2 linked regions of the Arachidicoccus terrestris genome follow. The protein of the gene in region 1 interacts with the protein of each later gene in a pairwise test. Links are inferred from orthologs where the notes say so. Each region holds a gene or a part of one and is shown in the gene's direction. Other genes may lie near its edges.

Evidence for each region.
Region 2: the proteins of gyrA (region 1) and gyrB interact in binary tests that used the Escherichia coli proteins (3 or more experiments, as listed by UniProt). The link is inferred for Arachidicoccus terrestris from one-to-one orthologs.

The regions. Positions count from the first base shown.
Region 1 is NZ_CP083387.1:3,840,941-3,848,646, forward strand. Bases 2,972-6,211 are described here. They hold gyrA (DNA gyrase subunit A), read left to right. Parts: upstream 2,972-3,317; coding sequence 3,318-6,011; downstream 6,012-6,211. Other genes in these bases: K9M52_RS14995 (FxLYD domain-containing protein), read right to left, coding at 2,972-3,047; K9M52_RS15005 (hypothetical protein), read left to right, coding at 6,088-6,211. Outside these bases: K9M52_RS14990 (pyruvate dehydrogenase complex E1 component subunit beta), read left to right, coding at 16-1,002; more of K9M52_RS14995, read right to left, coding at 1,653-2,971; more of K9M52_RS15005, read left to right, coding at 6,212-7,449. UniProt on the Escherichia coli protein: A type II topoisomerase that negatively supercoils closed circular double-stranded (ds) DNA in an ATP-dependent manner to maintain chromosomes in an underwound state.
Region 2 is NZ_CP083387.1:925,027-932,382, reverse strand. The notes cover bases 1,320-4,209. They hold gyrB (DNA topoisomerase (ATP-hydrolyzing) subunit B), read left to right. Parts: upstream 1,320-1,707; coding sequence 1,708-3,711; downstream 3,712-4,209. Other genes in these bases: K9M52_RS03665 (arginase family protein), read right to left, coding at 1,320-1,441. Outside these bases: K9M52_RS03670 (hypothetical protein), read right to left, coding at 1-205; more of K9M52_RS03665, read right to left, coding at 296-1,319; K9M52_RS03655 (helix-turn-helix domain-containing protein), read left to right, coding at 4,791-5,165; K9M52_RS03650 (SDR family oxidoreductase), read left to right, coding at 5,238-5,993; K9M52_RS03645 (hypothetical protein), read left to right, coding at 6,162-6,371; K9M52_RS03640 (IS701 family transposase), read left to right, coding at 6,404-7,356. UniProt on the Escherichia coli protein: DNA gyrase negatively supercoils closed circular double-stranded DNA in an ATP-dependent manner to maintain chromosomes in an underwound state.

The DNA.
Region 1 (7,706 bases):
TTAGATAAATATATTATGCGACAAATAGCCTTTCGTGAAGCATTGCGTGAAGCGATGAATGAAGAAATGAGAAGAGATGAGCGTGTATTCTTAATGGGAGAAGAAGTAGCTGAATACAATGGTGCTTACAAAGTGAGCCAGGGTATGCTGGCTGAATTCGGTCCTAAACGTGTGATTGATACGCCTATCTCCGAATTAGGCTTCACCGGTGTGGCTGTAGGCGCTGCTCAAAACGGATTATTGCCTATCGTAGAATATATGACCTGGAATTTTGCTGTTTTAGCACTCGATCAGATCCTGAATACGGCATCTAAAATGCTGGCTATGAGTGGAGGTCAAATTGGCTGCCCTATCGTATTGCGTGGACCCAACGGTAGTGCAGGACAGCTGGGTGCCCAGCATTCTACGGCTTTTGAAGCCTTATATGCCAATATCCCCGGTATTAAAGTGGTATCCGTGTCGAATGGTTATGACGGTAAAGGTTTATTGAAACAGGCCATCCGTTATGAACAGGACCCTGTGATCTTCATGGAAAGTGAAGTGATGTACGGTGATAAATGTGAAGTGCCTGAAGAAGAATATTATATAGAGATTGGCAAGGCAGCGATAAAAAAAGAAGGCAAAGACGTTACTATTGTATCTTTCAATAAAATGATGAAGGTTGCGCTGGCTGCGGCAGAAGAACTGGAAAAAGAAGGTATTAGTGCCGAAGTAATCGACCTTAGAACGATCCGCCCACTGGATTGGAGAACCATTCTGGAAAGTGTTAAAAAGACCAATCGCCTGGTGATCGTGGAGGAGCAATGGCCGTTTGCTTCTGTCAGTTCAGAAATTACTTACCGCATTCAAAAAGAAGGTTTCGATTATTTAGATGCACCTATTCGCAGAATTACTGCTGCTGATGCACCGATGCACTATGCTCCTACACTGGTGGAAGCTTATCTGCCCAGCGTCGGCCGTGTCGTTAAGCTGGTTAAAGAAGTGATGTACCTGAAAAAATAACTGAAAGGTTATTCAATATATTTTTATCCGTCATCTGTTATTGGACCCACAACAGATGACGGATTTTTTTTATCTGAAGAATTATCAGTCTAGGTAAGGGGCTGTTTTACTGCCTGTTAAACGAGAAATCAGGCTTTAAAGCAGAGTGGTTATGTATACGCATTTTCATATAATTATCTGCCTCTTAATGATCGTGTTCCGAACTTACAGAGGTAGGTATTTGCTCAGCAATGATTTATTGGATAGTGCCTTTGCAGACGATATTATTTGCTGCTAAATACCATTGATGTACGGTTGCCTATTCACAGGCAGGGTGTTCTGTCACGGACAATTGCGGGAACAATATTGTTTCCGGCCATATCTTTGATAATCCCGTTCTAAAAACCCCTGCCGCTTAATATCAGTGTGCAAACTGTACAAGTCGGGTCTGCTTTCTCTGATGAGGAGGACTTCTACCGTATACAGACTGATTAACGAGATATTGTGTGGTTTAATGACCAAGAAGGCGGGGTGCGGATATCTACCCAAAGACATAGACTAAAAGGTGTCTTACATGCGGGTATGCCGTCATTTACCGACTGTAGAATTTTGTTGAAGTCAGATATCAACGTGTCTGTTACGAAGCCCGGCCTTGACCGTGTATCGATGGATCAGCGCCCCATAAGATAGACATTATCACCGCTGATCAGAGAAACTTTATAGGAGATACGTTCTGCATTTCTGCTACTGGGAACCTTAAGTGTCGTCGTTTTGCCGGCATTTATTTTTCCAGTCTGGAGGGTTTCTCCTTGAATGAATTTTCCTTCCTTATCGTAATATTTAATTTCCACGACGGCTATATTGAGGTCATCTTTTGAAGTATTATGAACTCTAATTTTCACGTTTTTAATACCCGGTTCCGGCGCCTTATTCAAGGACAAACTAACATAATCTGCTATACTTGCCGCTTTTTGTGCTTTTTTTTCAGGCGCCTTTTTTTCAGGCGCTTCCTTGGCTGTTGTTGTCACAGGTGTATCCGCTTTTTTCTCTACCGGGGCTGTTGCCTTTGCCGGAGGAGCCTTGACCGTATTTTTATCCGTACTGCTGTCTTTTAGGGCCGTTGTTTTTTGTGCTGTCACGGATGGAGTAGTGGAGGCTGAGGTCCGCGAGGGAGTTTGTGCGGCTTTCTCTGAGACCTTGGCTAACCTGCTGCTATCCTTAACGGACTTAGGTTGCGAAGTGGTGTTCACGGCATTTCCAGTTGGCTTATGCATGGGAATAGCCGCCGGCCCGTCGGTCTTGACTGTATTGTTTTTTTGTGAGTCTTGCCGTTTGCTGCCCGCAGTTGAAGAATCACGAACTGCAAGGCCGGTTGCCGCAATGCCCGAATCTGTAGAAGGCGTTGTAAATTGTTTATATCCCCACCAGGCCAGAAAGCCAATACCACCAATGATGATAATCGGAAGAAAGAATTCCTTAAAAAAATGGGAGTTTTGTGGACGAGCAGTCGTCCGAACTGGCTTAGGAGTGGGGTGGTGCCGGACTTCTCTGAGCGGAGCTTCATCCAAGTTTTGGATCTGAGGGTGTATTTTTTGATGCGCATTTGCGGCGGCATGAGCCGCAGCAGATCCACTTGTATACATTTGTGTGGACTCCAGAGGTTTTTCTATCCGTGAATTTTTGGCCCGTTCTTTTACCTTCTCATTTATATTGACGCCCGTCTTATCCACTGGTGGCGGAACAGTTGTCTTTTTTTTGGGCAAGGCTGAGGGCATGCGTTTAAACGGAGAGGGTCCGGCCGAAGGTTCTGGTTTAGGAACGGTCGCCTCGGGTTTTACCTGGTCCTCGTCCTTGATTTCTATCAATTTCTTATCTGCAGTAAACTTATATTTTGGTTTGGGTGTACTTTGCAACCCCTGTTGCAGTTCAGCAAAACTATTGGGCGATTTCCACTCGGAACCGCCATCGATCTTGATCAGGTCGCTGGAATTGAGCCCTTGGCTGAGTAACGCCTCTTTGGTAAACGGGCCCTTTTCGATGTTATTTCTACGTAACCAGTATTGCACTTTTGTTTTAAAGGATTGACATAAAAATAGGGAATATCAAAGACTTAAAAAAACGAACAGTAAAATTAGGATTATTTTATCCCATAACTGGCCGAAAAATTCTCCAAAATACTCATTAGCAATTATTTTGCCATTTTATTTTGCCTGGAATTTTCAAGCTAAATATTTTGTACGGCAGCCGGATTTTTAGCGCCGATTTAGGCATAAATTTCGTAGCTTTACGCCTTACATGCAAGGCGTAAATTCGCTTTAGATATTTTTTAATTATATATGGAAGAAAATAAAGATTTGTTACCCGAAGAAACGGGTGATCATGACCGGATTATTCCCGTCAATATCGAAACTGAAATGAAAACCGCCTACATCGATTATTCGATGAGCGTTATTGTCGGAAGAGCGTTACCCGATGTCCGCGACGGGTTTAAACCCGTTCATCGCCGCGTTCTTTACTCTATGAATGAGTTAGGGAATCATAGCAATAAACCTTATAAAAAGTCTGCCCGTATCGTCGGGGAGGTAATGGGTAAATACCACCCTCACGGTGACTCTTCAATTTATTTTACAGTCGTCAGGATGGCCCAGGATTTTACCATGCGTTATACGTTGGTGGATGGCCAGGGTAATTTTGGTACCCAGGACGGGGATAGCCCGGCTGCCATGCGTTACACTGAGATCCGCCTGTCCAAGCTGGCAGAAACGATGTTGGAAGATATCGAAAAAGATACAGTGGACTTTCATCTGAATTTTGATGATTCCCTGGAGGAACCCAGTGTATTGCCTACCAGGATTCCTCAGCTTTTACTCAACGGTTCCAGTGGGATCGCCGTTGGTATGGCGACCAATATGATGCCTCATAATCTTACGGAGGTTGTTGACGGATGTTTGGCCTATGTTGACAATAGGGACATCGCGATTGAGGATTTAATGAAAATAGTCAAAGCGCCTGATTTCCCGACAGGGGGAATCATCTTTGGCATGGATGGAGTGAGACAAGCCATGATGACTGGCCGCGGACGTGTCATGGTCCGAGGCAAATGCCATGTGGAGACCAAAGAGTCAGGAAGGGAAAAGATCGTTATTACAGAAGTACCGTATCAAGTCAGTCTGGATGGACTTACTGATAAGATCGGTCAATTAGCGACCAATAAAGTGGTAGAAGGAATAGCCTATGTTAATAATGAGACGAGTAAAAGAGGGGGTATCCGTATTGTTGTAGAACTCAAAAGAGATGCCGTGGCCAATGTGGTCATCAACCAACTCTATAAATATTCTGAGCTGCAAACCAGTTTTGGGATTAATAATGTGGCAATCTGTAAAGGGCGCCCACGTACGCTAAATCTCAGACAACTGATCGCTGAATTCATTGAATTCAGAATGGATGTAGTCATCCGCAGGTCCAAATTCGAACTTAAGAAAGCAGAGGAGAAAGAACATCTTTTAAGAGGTTATCTAATTGCACTGGATAATTTGGACGAAGTGATCCGGATTATTCGTGAGTCTACCAATCCGGCTGAGGCTAAAGAAAATCTGGTCGCCGCACAGCTGAAACTTAAAAATTCTCAAATTATCCAACTCCTGGGTGAAGCGACCTCAAATGAATTCCTAGATGAAGTGCAGGCACAGGCCATTTTAGAAATGAGATTGCAACGGCTTACCGGCATGGAAAGAGAAAAGATCCAGGCTGATTATAATGAGCTTATGCAGTTTATCGCCAAATTGAAGCATTTACTCGCCAATGAGGACGCCCGTTATGATGTGATCAAGGAAGAGCTTCTGGAGGTTAAAAATAAATATGGAGATGAAAGAAAGAGCACCATTGAGTATAACGCCAACGACATTAGTATCGAGGACTTGATTGAAGAGGAAGATGTGGTCATTACGATCTCTCATCTGGGTTATATTAAACGAACTTCGGCCTCTGAATACCGCCAACAAAGACGTGGTGGCCGTGGAGGCAAGGGAGCCGCTACCAGAAATGAAGATTACGTTGAGCATTTATTCGTAGCTTCTACCCATGACACCATGATGTATTTTACAGAAAAAGGGCGGGTGTTTTGGCTGAAAGTCTATGAAATACCGGAAGGAGAGAAGAATGCAAAAGGCAGAGCCATTCAGAATCTGATTCAGATACCCGGTGACGATAAAGTGAGAACGATTATCAATGTGAAGAAACTAACGGACGAAACCTATGTAAATAGTCATTATGTTGTTTTATGTACCAAGAAGGGAATTATTAAGAAGACGGCGCTTAAAGATTTTAGCCGCCCCAGGGCTACAGGGGTAAACGCCATCACAGTTAACGAAGGAGACGAATTACTGGAAGCTATGTTAACAGATGGCCAAAGTGAAATCATGCTGGCGGTTAAGAGCGGTCGGGCGATCCGTTTCCCTGAAGCCAAGGTGCGTCCAACCGGCCGGGGTGCCATTGGTGTAACGGGTATAGAGGTAGATGCGAAAGATGACGAAGTGGTCGGCATGATCCATGTAGATAAAGAAGATTTAGATCATACTGTATTGGTTGTCAGTGAGAAAGGGTACGGTAAGCGGACCCGGATCATTGATGAGATGGGAGAAGATGTTTATCGTGTAACCAACAGGGGAGGCAAAGGTGTAAAAACAATTAATGTAACGGAAAAAACTGGCAAGCTTGTTGGTATATTAAATGTTACAGAAAAGCATGATCTGATTATCACCTGCAAATCAGGTATCACACTGCGTACGGATGTGGCGGCAATTAAGGAAGCAGGTAGAAACACGCAGGGGGTTATCCTGATTCGTCTGGATGACGGCGATGAAATTGCAGCTATTTCTAAAATTGATGAACAGCAAATGGAAGAACCGGCCGAGGAGATAATTGCAGAAGGAGCAGATGTTATCCCGTCGGAGACTTCTAGCGGGGATAACGATCAATCTGAAAAAGATGACGATCTGCCAGATGCAAAAAGGGACATTGAAGAAATGTAGAATGGATGCAACGGACATAGTTTAATCAAATCAAGGATATAAATTAAAAGACATTCAGTTAACTAAAAAAAACAAAATGAAAAGGATTGTATTCTCATTTTTGCTTCTCGGAATTACCGCTGGAGCATGGGCACAAAAACCTGTCAAATTTAAAAAGGATGATGTAGTCAAACTTTTGGTGGAGAAGAAATACACCGATGCGAAGGATTTGATTGATAAAGTTTTGGCCAATCCTAAAGAACAGGACAATAAAGAAGCTCTTACTTATAAAGCAGTTATTTACGCTAATCTTGCATCTGACTCTGCTCAGGCGGCTAATTATCCGGATGCCTTACAGACCAGCGCATCTACATTGGATCAGTTACAACAGAATACAGACACCGCGGCATTTAATAAGTTGATGCGTGAGGACCAGGGTATTAATGCCGTATCGGTCGTGTATTCCAAATCTTTTAATAATGGTCTTAATAAGTTTAAGGATACAGCTTGGGATGAGGCTTATAAAAGTTTCTACAATGCATACAAATGGGCAGATTATATTACCAAAAATGGTTTTAGTCAGAACCCCGACAGAAACGCAATAGATACATTTACCGTTTTATATACTGGTTTCGCAGCACAGAACGCATCCAGATATAATCAGGAAAACGGCGGTTCATTCCAAAATCCCGCTATGGCAGACTCTGCAATGTCTATGTATCAGAAATTAGCTGAACGTAATATCGCCACGAAGGATATGGCAGCCATGTATCAGTTTATGATTCAGTATTATCAGGTTAAAAAGGATAAGGCAAATACAGATAAATACTTAGCGCTCGCGAAAAAGAATTATCCCGATAAAAGTGATCTCTGGAGTCAGATTGAGACACAGGCGATGTTGGCTGGAGGTAGTGTAAACGACATTATTAACAATTACAAACAAAAAGATGCCGGTGGACAAATGACAGAAGCGCAATATATTGAAATTGCACAGACACTCGCCAACGCTGAAAAATCTACTCAGGATACTGCGGAGATAGCCGCTGCGAAAGCTGCTTCCATCGATGCATATGCGAAAGCGTTTAATTTGAGCCAAAATGGGATATATGCTTTTAACGTCGGTATTTTGAACTACCAGAAATTTAGCGCACTGGATGATGAGTATTATGCTAATAAGGGTGAAGAGGCAGAGAAGAAGGCCAGAAGAGATGCGATTGAGAAAGAGCAAGCTCCTATTGCAGACTCGTCAATTACATGGTTGACAAAAAGCTTTGATATTCTTTCCAACAAACAGGATAGGGATAAAAATGAAGTGGTCTCCCTAAACCGCGCTGTCGATATTATAGCAAATCTCTATAGCTGGAAAATGAACAAGGCCAGAGGACATGATCCCAAGGCTTATGATAAATACAATGCGTTGTTTCAGAAGTTTGATGGTTTACATGATTCTTTCAAATAAGAAGATTGACTGTATATAAATTTGGTGACAGCCCTGTTTATTTAATTAATCAGGGCTGTTTGTATAGAGGAAGCTCTGTTTGTATTTTAATTATAATTGGGTACAATTCATGAATTATTCGGTGAAAATGATTTTTTTTAGCCTGCTTCCATTAAACTTTAAGGGCAAATATCCTATCTATATACACAGAAAGGATAATGAAGCTGCGTATGGCCACCGCCTCTGATTATCTGAAAACCTACATGAAATTTACCGCA
Region 2 (7,356 bases), 2.9 Mb from region 1 along the record:
AAGTCAGTGTACTGCCATAATCCTCCAACTGTTGTTTGGAACAGGCGCTTAGCAATATCAGTAAACACACCGTCAGGCTCAGATAGCTGCGTACGCTGTGTAAAAGCAGATGTTTTTTTTCAGCAGACACCGGATAGGTATTTGCTCGTGATAATGTCTCTTTTTGGCAGTCCGGTCTGTTGCTGTTATGGGTGGTTTTTATCATTAAAAACATTTAAAATAAAATGGGCTGTCTGCCTGTTCTTTCTATAAACGGTAATCAGCCCATTTTATTTTACTTTTTCCCGGCCATCTTTTAGCTTCTTTCGATAGCCCTGAGCCATCGTTCGGGAATTTCATTCTGCGTAGCCAGAATATAATCGGTATAACTGCATGGGAGGAAATGGCCATCGGGCAGTTCCATCCACCAGCGACCGGTCTTTTTACTTTGCAAAAAAGTGGTTTCCATCTCTGCGAAAGCCAGATGAAATTCATTAAAATTCTGACGGGTCTGGGGATCGGCTTCCTGTTTGCCCTGATGGATCCCATCAACCAGATACCAGGCCAGATGGCTTAATTGTTTGGCCGTCTGAAAGTTTCTGTCCAGGTGTTGCTGATAATCATAGAAGCCGATGCTGCTGACCTTACTGCTCATACCGGCAAACTGCATTAAACGACAGGCTTCTTCCCCGTTAAGACCGTTAGGGGTCATCAGATTGGCCGGCGCGTGTCCGCTTTGAATAGCAGAAATATCCAGGCTGATCGCATCCGAGTGCCGGATAGGTGGCTCTACTTCTTCGATTTTTTCCTTGACCCTTCCGACCCGTACACAATCAAAACGAAGGCGGTCAATGACTTCCAGCATTTCCGGGTGTACAAAGTAACTCTGAAACCCAAGGTGATTATAATGGTTCAGATAATTCGGTGACTGGGTAAACATATCCAGCAAGAATCTGTCAGCAGGCGCCTGACTATCTGTGTCCATGTCCATTTTAGCATCAATACAGCAAAGATCGAAGGTACGATCCAGTTTGCCATAGGCGGCACACTGAGCGGTCGTCAGATCATGGGAGCCGCCGATAATCAGAATTTTCGCATTTTGCAATAAAAGCAGTTCTGATAAAACAATTTTTAAGGCAGCGTAGGAGTCAGAAAGATTTTTACCAAGAACAATATTACCGATGTCAGCAATTTTGACATTTTTATGCCATTGATAGAGTTGATAGAATTCTGTACGGAAAACATCTGCTGAAGGGGTACCCCTGTTTGGAAAGCCCTTGCCTCTGTATTCTCCGATACCTACAATAATCAGATCGGCATCGGTTAAATCCGGGAAGCTTTCTTCATAACTGGTAATATAATAGCCAATCTGGGAGGTTTTAAAGCCTTCGTCCTGGGAGAGTTCAAAAAGATGTACGGGTTCTAGAAAATCAATAATGGTTTGTTCGTTAAATGATGACATTGTGTAAGCGTAAAATTTTAGACAAAAATAGGGTAAATGCGCCATTTTAAATGCCGCATGTGCATCTTTGCTAAATAAATTAAAATTTTTATATATTGTTCACTTGTTTTCAGTTAATTGCAAGAGGAAAAAAGCGGATCGCTTTTGCCTTGCGGAGGCATGCAGCCCTCATTAAAATACACGGTTTAAAAAGGGGCAAATCCCCTAAAAAACCGTAACTTCGCTACACTTTTTTAAAAGCCTAAAACGTAATTTTAAACAATCATATGAGTCAGGAAAATACGCCGGATTTGGACAATGTAAATGCAGCTGATAAAGGAAATCAACCAAAAACCTATGGGGCAGACAGTATTCAGGTATTAGAGGGGCTGGAAGCCGTGAGAAAAAGACCCGCCATGTATATCGGCGACGTGGGCGTAAAAGGATTGCATCATCTGGTTTATGAAGTCGTGGACAATTCCATTGATGAAGCGCTGGCCGGATTTTGTGATACCATCGATGTAAAGATCCATGAAGATAATTCTATCTCTGTACAGGATAACGGCCGCGGTATCCCCACGGGCATCAATACAAAAGAAAAGAAAAGCGCCCTGGAAATCGTCATGACGGTACTTCATGCAGGGGGCAAGTTTGATAAGGACACTTATAAAGTTTCGGGTGGCTTGCACGGTGTGGGGGTGAGTTGCGTTAATGCACTGAGCTCCCGTTTGAAGGCCGTTGTCGAAAGAGAAGGCAAGGTCTTTGAACAGGATTACCATAAGGGAGTGCCGGATGCTGCCGTTGCGGAAACGGGCCTCTCTGAAAAGACCGGTACCTATATCCACTTCTGGCCCGATAATACTATTTTCCAGACAACGATTTATCAGAAAGATATCCTGGAAGCAAGATTGAGAGAACTGGCCTATCTGAACAGGAAGGTCCGGATAACCCTGACGGATCTTAGAGAGAAGGATGAAAATGGGAATGCTTATTCAAAGGAATTTTATAGCGAAGGTGGTATTGTCGAATTTTTGGAAATTCTGGACAGGCACGCTAAACGTTCACCGATTATTGCCAATAGCCTTTATGTAGAAGGATATGATGAGGCCTCCAATGTGACGGTAGAAGTAGCGATGAGCTATAACGATGATTTTAAGGAGCACATATTCTCTTATGTCAATAACATCAATACCATCGAAGGCGGCACGCATGTTACCGGTTTCAGACAGGCGCTTACCCGTGTCTTTAAGAGCTATGGTGATAAAGAAGGCCTGTTTGAAAAAGCCAAAGTAACCGTGGAAGGTGATGACTTCAGAGAAGGTTTATCTTCTATTATTTCTGTAAAGGTGCCTGAGCCTCAGTTTGAGGGACAGACCAAGACCAAATTGGGGAATAGTGAAGTCAGCGGTATTGTCCAGACGACCGTGGCCCGTTCCCTGGAAGCTTATCTGGAAGAAAATCCTAAGGAAGCTAAAAATATTATTCAGAAAGTTATCCTGGCAGCACAGGCCAGGGTTGCTGCCAAGAAAGCCCGTGATATGGTACAGCGCAAATCTGTACTTAGCGGTAGCGGCCTTCCGGGTAAACTGGCTGATTGCTCGGAACGTAATCCGGAAAAATGCGAATTATACCTGGTGGAGGGAGATTCAGCAGGCGGTACGGCTAAACAGGGACGTGACCGTTCTTATCAGGCGATTTTACCACTCAGAGGTAAAATACTGAATGTGGAAAAGGCCATGGAGCACAAGATATATGAGAACGAAGAAATCCGGAATATCTTTACGGCCATGGGGGTGACGATCGGTACGCCGGAAGATCCCAAGGCTTTGAATCTTTCAAAACTGCGTTATCATAAGCTGATCATCATGACGGATGCCGATGTGGATGGAAGCCACATTGCCACGCTGATCCTGACTTTTGTTTTCCGGTATATGAAGGAACTGGTGACACAGGGTTATGTTTATATCGCCCAGCCTCCTTTGTATTTGGTAAAAAAAGGTAAAGAACAGGAATATGCTTATAATGAGGAACAGCGAAAGGCACTGGTAGCCAGAATCGGCGGTGGTAAAGACGACAGTGTAAATATCCAGCGTTATAAAGGTCTCGGTGAAATGAATGCCGATCAGCTTTGGGAAACAACCATGGATCCCGCCCGCAGAACCTTAAAACAAGTGACCATCGATAATCTGACAGCCGTAGACGAAACCTTCGCAATGCTGATGGGGGATGATGTTCCGCCAAGACGCGCCTTTATTGAAGAAAATGCTACGTATGCCAGGATCGATATCTAGTATTGCCTGTAGCGGATAACATGTTGAATTTATCAGAAACAAATTAAGACCCACGTGCATGTAGATCTGCATGTGGGTTTTTTGACTGTTGTAAAGAGATGCTTTATTTAATGTGAAATCGACATTTGGGAATTAAATAGGCGCCTGGCTTTATATCTTCAATATGTCCCAGATAATTGAACAATAAACGGGCCTCGTTTCGTTATCTTGAAGCGTTTGACAGAAAATGACATAGGTTCCTATAATTTTGGTATCAATTGCAAGGAGGGGCAAGCCGAAAACCCTGAACAGAGTAAGCATTCACTTAAAAATTTGTCAAAAATGGGAATCTTAACAACGTTATTAGCCGTATTGACTGCACTTTTAGGCAGCTTGGGTCTCTAGTAAGCTTACAAAGTTTTCAGAGAACTCAAGATTAAGAGTTTGAATCTCCCGAAATTTCGGGAGATTTTTTATGGTGCATGTGCCTACTTTATATTACCGTATAATGTGAAATCTGAACAAAGTGCCGGTTTGATTTTTAACCATCTGGGAATAAGACTTTTATACTATTAAATTATTTTTAAATTGAATATAATTTAATTGAATACAAAACCGTTTGACAAAAAATGACATAGCCAGGTTTAACTTTGGTAATACTTGCAAGGAGGGCCTATGCTGAAAACCCTGAATAGAGTAAGCGCTAACTTTAAACCTATTTAAAATGGACATTTTAGCCAAATTAATCGCCATCTTGACTGCACTTCTAGACAGTTTGGGCGTCGGAGGTATCTAGTGCGTTTTGAAAGCATTTAAACGCTAGATTAAAAATCTGGATCTCCTGATAACGGGAGGTCCATTTTTATTACTACAGGTGTTTACTGGCCGGAATATTGTTGACATGAATTTGTTTGCCAGAGATGGGTTTGTGCCCCACCGGCCGGCCAGACCGACTTATCATAATAACTGAAGTATCTATTCGCTGGTTGCTAGCCCGCCCATTTTTTTGTTACTGCGTTAAAAGCCGAAAAGTTCACCATGTTGACAGTGGATAAAAGCTTATTTTGGGCTGCTATTCATAACAGTCACAAGCAAGCATTATGGAAGGAGAACAACCTAAAAGAAGTACTGAGATTATTGAAGCTTATTTTGATTTTCTGGATCGGCATATAGAGGAAGTGATTAGCGGCAAAGCAACAGCATTTATGGAGCTGGGGCAAATTGCGCAGGAGCTGGCCATTTCACATGGGCATCTGTCGGATACTGTCCGGAAGATTAAAGGGAAACATCCCTGTTATTTTTATGATGCAAAAATCATTGACAGAGCCAGGCAGATGCTTTTGGAGACTGACGGCTCAATCGCACATATCGCCATGGTGCTTACCTATGATCCTTCCAATTTTTCTAAATTCTTTAAGAAATGGACGGGAGAAACGCCGGGAAACTTTCGAAAAAATCATAGGAACAGTCCATGAAAGTTCCGAAAAGTTCACCATGACTACCCCATATATTCAATGGATCTTTGTTACTCATCTAAATTGATAATTATGCGTAACAATGATTTGAATGGAAAAATCGTATTGATTGCCGGAGGCGGCAAGAACCTCGGCGGGCTACTGAGCAGGCAATTTGCCGCATTGGGTGCGAGGCTGGTGATCCATTACAATAGTGAGAATACGAAAGCAGACGCCGAAAAAACACTGGCTGATGTTAAGGCGGCCGGCGCTGATGCTATACTGGTACAGGGAGACCTTACTCGAGTTGCCAATGTCACGAAGTTATTCGACGCTGCAAAAGAAAGGTTTGGCAGCATCGATATAGCCATCAATACTGTAGGTAAAGTCCTGAAAAAGCCGTTTGTAGATACCACTGAGTCGGAGTATGACAGCATGAGTGATATTAATTCAAAAGTCGCTTATTTTTTTATTCAGGAGGCCGGTAAAAATCTCAATGATGGTGGGAAGATCTGCACCATTGTCACCTCCCTGTTAGCTGCTTACACCGGCTTATATTCAACCTATGAAGGTTTGAAAGCGCCGGTGGAGCATTTTACGCGCGCCGCCTCCAAGGAGTTTGGAAGCCGCGGTATTTCCGTTACCGCAGTGGCACCGGGCCCGATGGATACACCATTTTTTTATGGACAGGAAAGTGAAGATGCGGTTGCCTATCATAAATCGGCTTCTGCTTTGGGTGGGCTTACAGACATTCATGATATTGCCCCGCTCGTGTTGTTTTTAGTCACACAGGGTTGGTGGATTACGGGGCAAACGATATTTGCAAACGGAGGTTATACGACCAGATAAAAGCCCATCGGCAGTAGGTATAAAAAACGGGTGACCGGAATTATATGTAATTCCGGTCACCCGTTTTCTCTAGTTTGGCCTTTTTCTAGATAAGGCAAAAAAAAATAGCAATTTAGTTGGTTATATTGCTATTTTTTGTGATCTTTATATCTAGTTAAACGACTAGATATGGGATATCCAACTAAAATTCAGATAATAAAAAGAGCAAAGAGTGAGCAATGGTATGTAAATTTTCCAGCTGCCGTGGCTCAGGCAATAGAATTTAAGCAAGGAGAGATTGTTGAGTGGGTGATAGATGATCACCAGCGCCTAGTACTTCAGCGTAGTGATGAATCCGTAAAAGATCTTAAAAAAAAACTCCCCAAAAAGAAGGAGTAGTTGCTTGCTTTAATGAATTATTCGATAGATGTATAACAGCTTTCAAGCAATCCAGAACTTTTCAGAGAGCTCGCGATTTGTCTCACGGAGTTATTTCATGTATTGGACGTTGTACGATAACAGGGATGTTAACAGCAAGTGGGAATCAGTTTAAGGACTGGAGTGCGGCCTATCGAATATTTAAGGGTGAAAGAATGGATATGAATGCAATTTTTTCTGAAGTTAGAAAGGAGGTCGTGTATCAAAATAGAAAGAAAGGCGATTTTATTTATGCACACATGGACGATACCCTGTTAAGGAAGAGAGGGAAGAAAATATCAGGGACCGGATGGCTAAGGGATCCACTTGGCCCCCCGTTTTGTAATAATTTCATTTGGGGCCAACGATTTGTTCAACTCTCTTTATCGCTCATTGAAAAAGACCTCTGCGGTCCATCAAGGGCCATCCCGGTAGACTTCAAACATTGTCCTCCCACCAAGAAGCCGTCAAAAAATGCGACCGACCAGGAAGTAGCACTATACCGGGAAAGACAGAAGAAAGAAAAAATGAGCGAAGTAGGCGTCCAGCGTGTCATAGCCTTGAGAAAGTGCTTAGATGACGATGGCTATAAAAATAAAAAACTTATCCTGAGCGTGGACGGCAGTTACACGAATGGAACTGTTTTAAGGCAACTTCCAGAAAATGTAGAACTCATTGGCCGCATAAGGAAGGATTCAAAAATTTATGCTCTACCAGAAGAGCAACAATCAGGAAAGGGACGTAAACGATATTATGGAGAAGAGCTCCCCACACCAGAACAAATCCGACAAAGCGATGACTATCCTTATCAGCAGGTTGAAGCATGGGCTGCAGGAAAGATGCGTACATTCAATGTGAAAGTTGTAAAAGATATACGCTGGCGAAAATCAGGTAAGAGAGACTTAATGCTGATCATTATCAGGCCAGTTTCCTATAGGCTCACCAAAAAATCAAAATTACTGTATCG